Regions from separate parts of the Streptomyces sp. NPDC088785 genome, predicted to be linked through region 2. Evidence: riboswitches for the same ligand, from Rfam matches in the RefSeq annotation. Region 2 holds a riboswitch; the other holds the start of a gene.
The links. Region 2 has a riboswitch for cyclic di-AMP ahead of ACIP5K_RS22480 (transglycosylase family protein). Riboswitches for the same ligand answer to the same signal wherever they lie in the genome.
Positions count from the first base shown of each region.

Region 1: another riboswitch for cyclic di-AMP. It lies ahead of ACIP5K_RS14660 (LysM peptidoglycan-binding domain-containing M23 family metallopeptidase); the one in region 2 lies ahead of ACIP5K_RS22480 (transglycosylase family protein).

Region 1 is NZ_JBIVKH010000004.1:144,603-150,489, reverse strand. It holds gene ACIP5K_RS14675 (TetR/AcrR family transcriptional regulator) at 1-339, shown strand, start outside; gene ACIP5K_RS14670 (SIMPL domain-containing protein) at 352-1,113, opposite strand; gene ACIP5K_RS14665 (SGNH/GDSL hydrolase family protein) at 1,245-2,030, opposite strand; gene ACIP5K_RS14660 (LysM peptidoglycan-binding domain-containing M23 family metallopeptidase) at 2,242-2,988, opposite strand; cyclic di-AMP (ydaO/yuaA leader) riboswitch at 2,994-3,164, opposite strand; gene ACIP5K_RS14655 (tyrosine-protein phosphatase) at 3,546-4,346, shown strand; gene ACIP5K_RS14650 (DUF6126 family protein) at 4,366-4,512, opposite strand; gene ACIP5K_RS14645 (helix-turn-helix domain-containing protein) at 4,509-5,117, opposite strand; gene ACIP5K_RS14640 (aspartate aminotransferase family protein) at 5,204-5,887, opposite strand, start outside.
Region 2 is NZ_JBIVKH010000008.1:99,184-105,070, forward strand. It holds gene eno (phosphopyruvate hydratase) at 1-670, opposite strand, end outside; gene ACIP5K_RS22480 (transglycosylase family protein) at 946-1,656, opposite strand; cyclic di-AMP (ydaO/yuaA leader) riboswitch at 1,661-1,818, opposite strand; gene ACIP5K_RS22485 (transglycosylase family protein) at 1,999-3,051, opposite strand; gene ACIP5K_RS22490 (cytochrome P450) at 3,383-4,618, shown strand; gene ACIP5K_RS22495 (nucleoside triphosphate pyrophosphohydrolase) at 4,663-5,634, opposite strand; gene ACIP5K_RS22500 (SurA N-terminal domain-containing protein) at 5,719-5,887, opposite strand, start outside.

The DNA of each region.
Region 1 (5,887 bases), on a different contig from region 2:
GCGCCCACCGGCCAGGCCAAGGGCTGGCGGCTGTGGATCGAGGGCTGGGCCGTGGCCCTGCGCGAACCGGCGCTGCGCGAGGTGACGGGCGACCTGGACCGGCGGTGGAAGGCGGCCCTCGCCGAGGTCGTCGCCGAAGGGGTGGCGGCGGGCGAGTTCAGCTGTCCCGACCCGATGGCCGCGGCGCTGCGCCTGACGGCCCTCCTCGACGGTCTCGCCGTGCAGATGACGACCTACGGGGGCGCCGTGTCCCGGGCCCGCACCCAGGAGTGGGTGGACGACGCGCTGGCCCGCGAACTGGGCCTGGAGCGGGCCCAGTTGACGTCGTCCGCCCGCTGACCTCGCCCGCCGTCACCGCAGTTCGTACACCTCGGTGACACCGACCTGGTCCTCGATCGTGCCGGGGGCCACGGGCACCTTCGCGGCGGCGTCGCCGAAGGCCGACATCGGCAGGGTGACGGGCCGCGCGCGGCCCTGGGAGTCCTCCCGCAGCGACACCAGGCGGCCGAGCCGGCGCCCGCTCAGCTTGGCGTACTGGACGGCCTTGCGGTGCGCGTCCGCGTGGGCGGCGGCGCGCGCGTGGGAGCGCAGGGCGGCCGGGTCCGCGACGTCGAAGACGACCCCGTCGACGCGGCCGGCGTCGCCGGTCGCGTCGGACACTGCCTGGAGCACGGCGCCGGTGCGCGCGAGGTCGCGGACGGTCACGGAGAAGGTCTGGGCGGCCTGGTAGCCGGTCACCTCGGAGGGGTCGCCGGGCTGCGGGCCGGAGGCCCGGACGGCGGTCAGGGAGAGGTTCTCGGTGCGCACGTCCCGGTCGGCGACGCCCGCCGCGCGCACGGCGCCGAGGAGCGCGTCCGCGGCGGCGCTCTGCGCGGCCAGGGCCTCCTTGCCGGTGGGCCGGGTGACCTCGACGCCCGCGGTGACGACCGCGAGGTCCGGGTCGGCGGTGGCCCGGCCCTCGCCGGTGACGGTCACCGTCGCCCGCTCGGGCGCCCGGGCCGCGCGGACGGTGGCCGGCGTCGCCGCGGGTGCCGCGGCGGCGGGCACCGCCGCCGTCCCGACGGCGAGCAGGGCGGCGGCGACGGCCACGCGATGACGGGTGCGTACGGGCATGGGGGCGGGTCCTTCCGTCGGGTCCGCCGAGAGGCGGGCAGCCGACATCCCAGCACCCGCACGGGCCCGCCGGCGGACGCCACTCCGCCCGGTCACCTCACCGGCTCAGGAACGGCCGGTCGGGGGCCGGTTCAGGAGGCGGACTGCAACTGGAGCTTGATCTCGTGCGGGTCGAGGACGCCCTTCGCCTGCACGCGGTCGCCGGAGGACTCGCCGCGCAGCCGGCGCCCGATCCACGGCACCAGGAACTCGCGCGCCCAGTGCATGTCGTCGCGCCGGATCGCGAACGTGCCGCGCGGCGGCAGCAGCGGCCAGCTCTGTTCCGGGTCGGCGGGCACCTCGATGCCCAGGGCCTGGGCGGCGCGCAGCGCGACGCGGGTGTGCCCCTCCGCGGCGAGGTGCAGCCGGTCGCCGTCCCAGGCCCTGCGGTCCTGGATGGACCGCAGGGACCACAGGTCGAGCATCACGCAGTCGTACCGGTCGGCGATGGCCCGCACGTGCATGTTGTAGGTGGCGATCTTGCCGCGCAGGTGCTTGAGGACGGCGACGTCACGGGTGTCGAAGCCGGTGGCGACCAGCACGGTGCCGGCGGCGCCGGAGAGCCGGGCCACGGCCTTCTCGAAGCGCTCGGCCACGTCGTCCGGGTCGGTGCCGGGACGGATGATGTCGTTGCCGCCCGCGACGAAGGACACCAGGTCGGGAGCGAGTTCGAGGGCGCGCGGGAGCTGGTCCTCGACGACCTGGTCGAGGAGCTTGCCGCGCACGGCGAGGTTCGCGTAGCGGAAGGTGTCCTCGGGCGCACGGTCGTCCAGGAGGACGGCGAGCCGGTCGGCCCAGCCGACGAAGGTCCCGCCGGGGCCGGGGTCCCCGACGCCCTCGGTGAAGCTGTCCCCCATCGCCGCGTAGGAACGGATCAGGCCGCCGTCCTGCGCGTGCGTCGCGTGGGCCGGGGTCGGTGCGTCCGTGAGTGCTCTCGATTCGTTTGCCACGACCACACATCTTTCACCCCGGCGTGTGACCTACGCGACCGTAACCAGGGGTTGACGAGTGGTGACAAACCACACCCGGCCCCCAGGGAATATCTGGGGGCCGGGTGTGGCGCACGGGGCGTACGGGGCGTGCCGTGGGTCAGCCGGTGACGCCGTGGCCGCGCAGGTAGGCGACCGGGTCGACGTCCGAGCCGTAGTTCGGGGTCGTGCGGATCTCGAAGTGCAGGTGCGGTCCGGTCACGTTGCCGGTCGCGCCGGACAGGCCGATCCGGGCGCCGGCCGTGACCGTCTGCCCCGCGGAGACGCCGACCGAGGACAGGTGGGCGTACTGGGAGTAGTAGCCGTCGGCGTTCTCGATGACGATCTGGTTGCCGTACGCGCCGCCGTCGCCCGCGGAGACCACGGTGCCGTTCGCGACGGCCTTGACCGGGGTGCCGGTGGGCACGACGAAGTCGGTGCCGGTGTGGTAGCCGCTGGACCACATGGCGCCGTTCGCGTGGTACGGCGTGCCGGCGGAGCCCTCGACGGGCATCGCGTAACCGCCGCCGGTGGTGGCGCTCGCCGGGGTGGCCGAGCCGCCCGCGCCGCCGAGGGTGAGCTTCGTGCCGGCCTTGATCAGGGACGCGTCGGCGCCGATGACGCTCCTGTTGTCCTGGTAGAGCCGCTTCCAGCCGCCCTCGACGTGCCGGTTCTGGGCGATCTTCGCGAGGGTGTCGCCGGACTTCACGGTGTACGTGGCCGGCGCGGCCCCGGCGGAGTCCGCGGCCTGCGCCCCGGTGGCACCGATGAGGGGCAGCGCGAGGGCGGCGCCCGAGACGGTGGTGAGGGCGGCGGCGCGGGTGGCGCGGCGGGTCTTCGGACGGCGGTGCTTCGCCTGTGCGGACATGGCGCTTTTCCTCTCCGTCGCCTGCGGGGTGAGCTGTCGGGTTCGGACGGGAGATGTCCGGCCGGATCCCGGGAAGGAGTCCGGCTGCACCCCGAGCCACGTCGGGAATTCCCTCGGCGGCGTACTGCCTGTGGGTCCCCCGCTCCTGCCGTCACGGGTTGTGGTGGGAACTCCGGGCGGCGGCAGGATTCGGCGTTCCGTCCGGTGTGATGGGTGACCGTAGGACAGGAATACGGGCCGCGACAAACAGCGCATTCGCCTTTCGGGATTCTGGTTGATCGTTTACGGGATTCCGCTGTGACCCTCTGTCGATGCCGCGCCTTTACCGGCGCCAATTCCTCCGGGAATTCCGCTCCCCGGCGATCGGGAGATCAACCACGCACCGTCACCGATATGAGCCCGCTCACGCACACGTACACAATCTTCCCCCACGTACGGATACTTGGTACTTAAAGGGGCAAAACAGACGGATGGTTGCCCGGGGAATCCATGTCGTATCGTCGGGTGCAGGCCCACCGGCGAGCGGCGCCGGCGCGCCCGATGCGGAGGAGCCCCACGTGACGCAGCACGCCCCGTCCACCGAGCCCGAACTGACCGCCGTGCGCAACTTCCGCGACGTGGGCGGCCTTCCGACCGTGGACGGCGGCCGCGTACGGCCCGGCGTGCTCTTCCGCAGCGGCCACCTCGCGCACGCCACCGCCGAGGACGCCGCGTTCCTGGCCTCCCTCGGGCTGCACACCGTCTTCGACTTCCGCAACGCGGCGGACCAGAAGCTGGAGGGCGCCGACGTCGAGCTGCCCGGCGTGCGCAACGTGAACCTGCCGCTGTCCGACCCGGCCGACGGCGCCGAGTTCTGGAAGATGGTGCGCGACGGCGACACCGACCAGCTGCGCGGGCTGCTCTCCGACGGGCGCGGCGCGCAGCGCATGATCACCTCGTATCGGAGCATCATCGGCGACCGCACCGCCGAGCACAGCCGGGTGCTGCACGCGATGGCCGACGACAGCACGCCGGCCCTGATGCACTGCGCGGCCGGCAAGGACCGTGCGGGCCTGTCCATCGCCGTGACGCTGCTCGCCGTCGGCGTCGAGCGGGACGCCATCGAGGCGGACTACCTGAAGTCGAACGAGCGGCACCGCCGCTACCGGGTCCGCCGCAACGGCACCGGCGCGGACGACGCCTACTCGGCCGAGGTGATGGAGCTGCTCGCGCCGCTCTTCGACGCCCGCGCCGAGTACCTGCACGCGGCCTTCGAGACCATCGAGCAGACGTGGGGCACCACGGACCGCTACTTCACGGAGGGGCTGCGGCTCGACGCGGCCGCCCGCGACCGGCTGCGCGAGCGCCTCGTCGACTGATCGGCGGCGCGGGGCCCCGTCAGCGGCTGCCGCCGAGCGTGAACAGCAGGTAGACGAACGCGGCGAAGGCGTGTCCCACGAAGACGTAGATCAGGACGCGCACCCAGATGCCGCGCGGCAGCTTGTCCTCGATGTCGCGGCCGCCCGGCCGTTCTGCGTCGCTCATGACATGCCTCCCAGGCACAGTGCGGTCGTCGGGCTCTGGAGCAGGGTGTGGACGAAGAGCAGGTCGGACCCGCCGCTGTCCGCGGCCGCGATGCGGTGCGGGGTGAGCGAGTCGAAGTGGGCGCTGTCCCCAGGACCGAGCCGGTGGGTCGTGTCCCCCAGGCGCAGCCGCAGCCGCCCTTCGAGGACGTAGAGCCACTCCTCACCGGGGTGGACGCGCACGATGTCGCCCTGCGCGCCGTACGGGACGTGCACGCGCAGGGCCTGCATGCCGCGCCCGGAGGCGCCGGCCTGGACGTAGGTCCAGCCGCCCGCCTCGGTGGCCTCCATGGTTCCGGCGCGCACGACGGCGTCGCGATCGGCGGGGGCCTCGCCGAGGAGTTCGGAGACCGTCGTACCGTAGGTGCGGGCGAGTGCGAGCAGCATCGGCAGCGAGGGCTGGCGCTGGCCGGTCTCCAGCCGGGAGAGATGGGCCGGTGACAGGCCGGCCGTGCGGGCCGCGGACTCCAGGGTGAGCGAGGCGCGGCGGCGCAGGGCGCGCAGCTGGGGCGCGACGGCGGGCAGCTCCGGGGGTTCCGGAGCCTCCTCGGGGAGGGCAGGGCTCATACCGTCGATTCAGCCAGAGCCCTGCCCCCGAGGCAAATTTATTGCCCCAGAGGCAAGTCCGCTGCGGCGATCGTGCCCCGGTCCGGTCAGCGGATGGCGACCGCCTGCTTCACCAGGGTCTTCCCGAAGTCCCACATCAGCCCACCACCGCCGTGCGCGTCGTCCATGACGGCGGTGAACGCCTCGACGAACCGCTCGACGTCCGCCTCGTCGATCACGAGCGGCGGGATCAGCTTGATGACCTCCAGGTGGTCCCCGGAGACCTGGGTCAGGATCCGGTGCTTCTGCAACAGCGGCACCACGACCATCTGCGCGAACAGGCCCTTGCGCGCGGCCTGCAACATCGTCCAGCGGCTGCGCAGCTTCAGCGACCGGGGCCTGCCGAACTCGATCCCGATCATCAGGCCGCGTCCGCGGACGTCGCTCAGCAGCTCGTAGCGGTCGATGAGCGCCGCGAGGCGGGTGCGCAGCAGATCCCCCATGGCCCGCGCGTTCGCGACGGTCTCCTCGTCCTCCATCACGGAGAGCACGGCGAGGCCGGCGGCCATGGCCTGCGCGTTGGAGCCGAAGCTCGCCGAGTGGACCAGGACCCGGTCCATGGACGAGTAGACCTTCTTGAAGATCCAGTCCTTGCCGAGCGTTGCGCCGACGGGCACGTAGCCGCCGGAGAGCGCCTTGGCGACGCACACCAGGTCCGGCTCGACGCCCTCGTCGTTCTGGTAGGCGTAGAAGTCGCCGGTGCGGCCGAGGCCGGTCTGCACCTCGTCGGC
Region 2 (5,887 bases):
TGAGGTCGAGCGCGGCGCGGTTCGACTCCAGGTTCGGGGCGAAGCCGCCCTCGTCGCCGAGGCCGGTGGACAGGCCCTTGGTCTTCAGCACCTTCTTGAGGGTGTGGTAGACCTCGGCGCCCCAGCGCAGGGCCTCGGAGAAGGACTCCGCGCCGATCGGGGCGATCATGAACTCCTGGATGTCGACGTTGGAGTCGGCGTGCGACCCGCCGTTCAGGATGTTCATCATCGGGACGGGCAGCAGGTGCGCGTTCGGACCGCCCAGGTAGCGGAAGAGCGGCAGGTCGGACGCCTCGGAAGCGGCGTGCGCGACGGCGAGCGAGACGCCGAGGATGGCGTTGGCGCCCAGCGAGCCCTTGTTGTCCGTGGCGTCCAGGTCGAACATCGCCTGGTCGATCAGGCGCTGCTCGGTGGCGTCGTAGCCGACCAGCTCCGGGCCGATCTGCTCGATGACGGCGAGGACGGCCTTCTCGACGCCCTTGCCGAGGTAACGGTTGGGGTCACCGTCACGGAGTTCGATGGCCTCGAAGGCACCGGTGGAGGCGCCCGACGGAACGGCAGCACGACCCGTGCTGCCGTCGTCGAGGCCGACCTCGACCTCGACCGTGGGGTTGCCTCGGGAGTCCAGGATTTCCCGGGCTACGACGACGTCGATGGACGGCACGAGCATCTCCTTCTGGGATGTGACGCGGACGGTGCGGGGCCGGTTGGTTCGGTCCCGCACCCTCTGAGCCTAACCGGCTCCGAGGCATCGGCCATCCGACCGCCCGGCCAGTGGACAACGCCCAGAGCGAAATGTTTCTTAACGGAACAAAGACAGCAGCCCCCGCCCGCTGCATGGGGCGGGGGCTGCTCAGGTGAGCGGCCCACCGGGGAGTGGGGACGGGGGTGCGGCCGGTGACCCGGCGTCCGCCGACGCCGGGCCCGCGGCACTCCCGCGCGGTCCTACTTCAGGTGGAGCTGCTGACCCGGGAAGATCAGGTCGGCGTTCTTGACGATGTCCTTGTTGAGCTTGAACACCTTCTGCCAGTCCGTGCCGTGCGCGTCGGCGATCTTGCTGAGGGTGTCGCCGGTCTTGACCTTGTACTCGCCGTCGCCCTTCTCGACCTTCTGGCCGGTGGGGGTGGTGACGGTGTCGCGCGACTGCGAGCGGGAGGCGGCCGAGGAGTCGGTGTGCTGCTCGGTCGACTTCTGCTGCTGCGGCTGGCTCTGCTGCGGCTGCTGCTGCTGCGGCTGGGACTGCTGGGTGTCCTGCTGGGGGGCCGGGGCGGAGTTGCCCGTGGAGGCGCCCGAGAGGCCCACGCCGCAGCTCGGCCAGGCGCCCTTGCCCTGCGAGGCGAGGACCTTCTCGGCGACCGAGATCTGCTGGGCCTTGGAGGCGCCCGCGGCGGAGGACGCGTACTGCGTGCCGCCGTAGGCCGCCCAGGTGGACGGCGAGAACTGGAGGCCGCCGGAGAAACCGTTGCCCGTGTTGATCGACCAGTTGCCGCCGGACTCGCACTGCGCGACCTGGTCCCACTCGGAGGCGGAGGCGGCGGAGGCCGAGGTGGCGCCCATCAGCGGGACGGCGACGGCGGCACCGGCGACACCGGCGAGCGTGGCGACACGGACGGCCTTGGACGGGCGGCGGTGCTTGCCCTTGCTGGAAAGCAGCATGGAGAGATCCCCTCACCGACGCCTACGAGGTGAGCTGTCGGGTTCGGGCCAGTGAGTGCCCGGCCGCGCATCCTTGTGCGCGGCTTAACCCCAAGCCGTCTCGGTCTCCCTCGACGGCGGCTTACCTGGGTCCCCCGCTCCTGCCTACGGCGCTTACGCGTCGACTGTTCCCGTACGGACGTTGGCAGGATTCGGCGTGACGTCCGTCGGGGCCCGCTGTGGCGAGCGGTCAGACCGTAAGCAGTGGATCCGCCCGATTTCAAAGACGATCAGGGTCTTTGAGACTCATGTCTCACTCGATCAAAAGCGGACATACAGGCCTCAAAGACCCCGTAACTCCCGCTACTTTTCGACCGATTCAGACCCAAGATCCAGACTCTGACCAGGGAGGATGAGGTTCGGGTCGGTACCGACCGTCTTCTGGTTCGCGTCGTAGAGCGCGGACCACCCGCCGGGCACGTTCTGGGCGTCGGCGATGTCCCAGAGGTTGTCACCCGAGCGGACCACATAGGCGTCGCCGTCGCGCCGCTCGTCGCGCGAGGCGTGACGGCCGTCGCCCGTACGCGAGTCGGCGCCGTCGTCGGTGGCGCGGTCGCCCCGGTGCCGGCCGCCCGCGGAGGCGTCGGCGGGGGCGGTGGAGTCGTCGGCGGCGGTGTCCGGGGAGTCCGGCGAGGCGGTGCCGGACGGAGCCGACGCGGCGTCACTCGCCCCGCCCTCCTCGCTGTTACCCGAGGTAGCGGCGGAGTCGTCCGCCGACGGGCCGTCGGACGGGCCGTCCGACGCCGCGTCCGACGCGCCGTCCGTGGCATCGTCCGACGCCTTGTCCGACACCTTGTCCGATGCGCCGGATCCGTCGTGATTCTTGTCTCCCGGATCCGCACTCGCGTCCGCGTCCGCGCCGGAGTTCGAACCCGAGTCCGAGCCGGAGTCCGAGCCGGAGTCCGTCCCGGCCGTCGCACCGCCGTCGCCGGGGGCCTTGGGGGTGGCACTCGCGCCCGGGTCGACGTCCGCCGAGCCGGCGCCCTGCGCCAGGCCGGCGGTGGCCGAGCAGCTCGGCCAGGCGCTCGGCCCCTTGGCGTCGAGGACCTTCTCGGCGACGGCTATCTGCTGCGAGCGGCTGGCCTGGTCGGCGCGCGGGGCGTAGTCGAGACCGCCGTACTCCTCCCACATCTCCTGCGAGAACTGAAGGCCGCCGTAGTAGCCGTTGCGCGCGTCCAGGCTCCACTGCCCGCCGCTCTCGCACTCGGCGACCTTGTCCCACGTGGTGGCCGTCGCCGCGTGCGCGCCGGTGGCGCCGAGCAGCGGGATCGCGATGGCGCTGCCGGTGACCCCGGCGGCGACGACGAGAGCAGGGGCCTGGCGGGGGCGACGGTGTCGACCGTTCCCGGAGAGCATGCGGTTGCCTTTCGCGAGACTGATACAGCTGCACGCGACAAGGTGGATGCGTGGTGCCTGTTGTGCGTGTGTCGCGATGACTGGTGAACGTAGCGGGACTCGAACGCTTGTCACAAGTCGATGCAGCGTAGATCACGCCTCCATCACAGATTTGACACAACGTCAGCTTTCGGGGGTCTGTGGGCCGTCGTGAACTGTGCGGTGAATGGGCCCCGTTCGCGGCTTTCCGGGATGCCGACAAACCATCCCGTGCCGCCCGCGCGCACGGCGCCGAGTGGCACCGGTCACACGCGTTCCCGCTGGCCGGACCGCCTCCGGGTACGGTCGGGATGTGAACACCGCGCCCGCCCCCGAACTCTTCACCTGGGAGTTCGCCACCGATCCGTATCCCGCCTACGCCTGGCTGCGCGAGCACTCCCCCGTGCACCGCACCACCCTGCCCAGCGGCGTCGAGGCGTGGCTCGTGACCCGGTACGCGGACGCGCGTCAGGCGCTCGCGGACCCGCGGCTGTCGAAGAACCCGGTGCACCACGCGGACGACGCGCAAGGCAGGAGCAGGACCGGCATCCCCGGCGAGCGCAGCGCCGGCCTGATGACCCATCTGCTGAACATCGACCCGCCGGACCACACCCGGCTGCGGCGCCTGGTCTCCAAGGCGTTCACCCCGCGCCGGGTGGCCGAGTTCGCGCCGCGCGTGCAGGAACTGACGGACGGCCTCATCGACGGCTTCGCGGCGCGCGGCAGCGCCGACCTCATCCACGAGTTCGCCTTCCCGCTGCCCATCTACGCGATCTGCGACCTGCTCGGCGTCCCGCGCGAGGACCAGGACGACCTGCGGGACTGGGCGGGCATGATGATCCGTCACGGCAAGGGGCCGCGCGGCGGCGTCGCCCGCGCCGTGAAGAAGATCCGCCGCTATCTCGCCGACCTCATCCACCGCAAGCGCCTCGGCGACGGCGACGACCTGATCTCCGGCCTCATCCGCGCCTCCGACCACGGCGAGCACCTCACCGAGGACGAGGTGGTGGCGATGTGCTTCGTGCTGCTGTTCGCCGGCTTCGAGACGACCATCAACCTGATCGGCAACGGCACCCACGCCCTGCTGCGCCACCCCGGGCAGCGGGCCGTCCTCCAGGACGCGCTCGCGCGGGGCGAGCACGGGCTGCTGGAGACGGGCGTGGAGGAGCTGCTGCGCTTCGACGGGCCGGTGGAGATGGCGACCTGGCGGTACGCGACCGAGGACCTGGAGATCGGCGGCGTCCCGGTCGCCGTGGGCGACCCGGTGCTCGTGGTGCTCGCGGCGGCCGACCGCGACCCGGCCCGGTTCGACGCCCCCGACACCCTCGACCTGGCCCGCCGCGACACCAAGCACCTGGGGTACGGGCACGGCATCCACTACTGCGTCGGCGCCCCGCTCGCCCGGCTGGAGGGGCAGACGGCGCTGGCGACCCTGCTGACCCGGCTGCCGGACCTGCGGCTCGGCGCGGACCCCGCCGAGCTGCGCTGGCGCGGCGGGCTCATCATGCGGGGGCTGCGGACGCTGCCGGTGGAGTTCGCCCCCCGCTGAGCGCGGCCCTACGCCCCTACAGTCCCCCGGCCCCCGGCCCCCGGCTACAGTCCCTCGGCGCCGCGCACCGCGTCGCGGTAGGCGCGGGCCGCCTCCCTGAGCGCCGCCTCCGGGTCGACGCCGGACGCCTCGGCGCGCAGGGCGAGCGCCAGCAGCTCGTGGCCGACGCCCTCCCCCGGCGGCACCGGCACGTCCAGGCCCGCCGTGCGCACCCGCGAACCGAGCTTCGCGGCGAGGGCCAGGCCCGGCTGGCCGACGGGCACGCCGTCCGTGACGGAGGCGCGCCGCTTCGACTCGGCCTTCCTGCGCAGCCAGATCTCCCGGACCTCCTCGGGGGTGGCCGCGCTCTCGTCGCCGAAGACGTGCGGATGGCGGTGGATGAGCTTGTCGACGATGGCGCCCGCGACGTCGTCGACGGAGAACGGCTCCTCGGGGTCCTCCTCGGCGATCCGGGCGTGGAAGACGACCTGGAGCAGGACGTCGCCGAGCTCCTCGCGCAGCTCCTCCCGGTCGCCGGTCTCGATCGCCTCGACCAGCTCGTACGCCTCCTCGATGACGTACTTCGCCAGGTCCTCGTGGGTGCGCGGCGCCGACCACGGGCACGCGTCGCGGATCCGGTCCATCACCTGGACGAGGTCGAGGAGCCGGGCGCCCGGCAGGTCGTAGGAGCCGGGGAGGAGTTCGAGGGACGGCATCGCGACGCGGCCGGAGCCGGCCAGCGCCGCCAGGCCGTCGGTGAGGCCGCGGTCGCCCTGCGCCGTGGTCAGCACGACGACGGTGCGCCCGCCGTCGGCGCAGCGCTCGACGAGGTCGCGGGCGGCGGGCGTCGCGAGGGCGACCTCGACGCCCGCCTCCTTCAGATAGGGCAGCTGCGGGTGCGCGGGGTCGGCGCACAGCACGTCGTCGGCGGCGTGCAGGACCTGCCAGGCCTGCCAGGACAGCAGTCCGGGGGCGACCCGGTGGCTGGTGGTGAGCAGGACGACGCGGCCGGCGTCGGGAGTGGTGTCGTCGTTCACGCCCCCGAACGTAACGCAGGCCGCCGCCCGGCCGCGCCCCGCGCCCGGCACGGCGCCGGGCCGCGGGCCCGCGGCGCGGCGCCGCTACGCCGTCTGCTGCTGGTCCGCGGGCGCCTCGCGGGTGACCTGGGTCAGCCACGGGGTCTTGGCGTCGACCCGGCCCACGGTGCCGGTCCTGGTGACGCCCCAGCTGCCGTAGCGGGGGTTCAGGTCGATGTTCAGCTCCTTGGAGGCCCGGGAGAGGGCCTTCCAG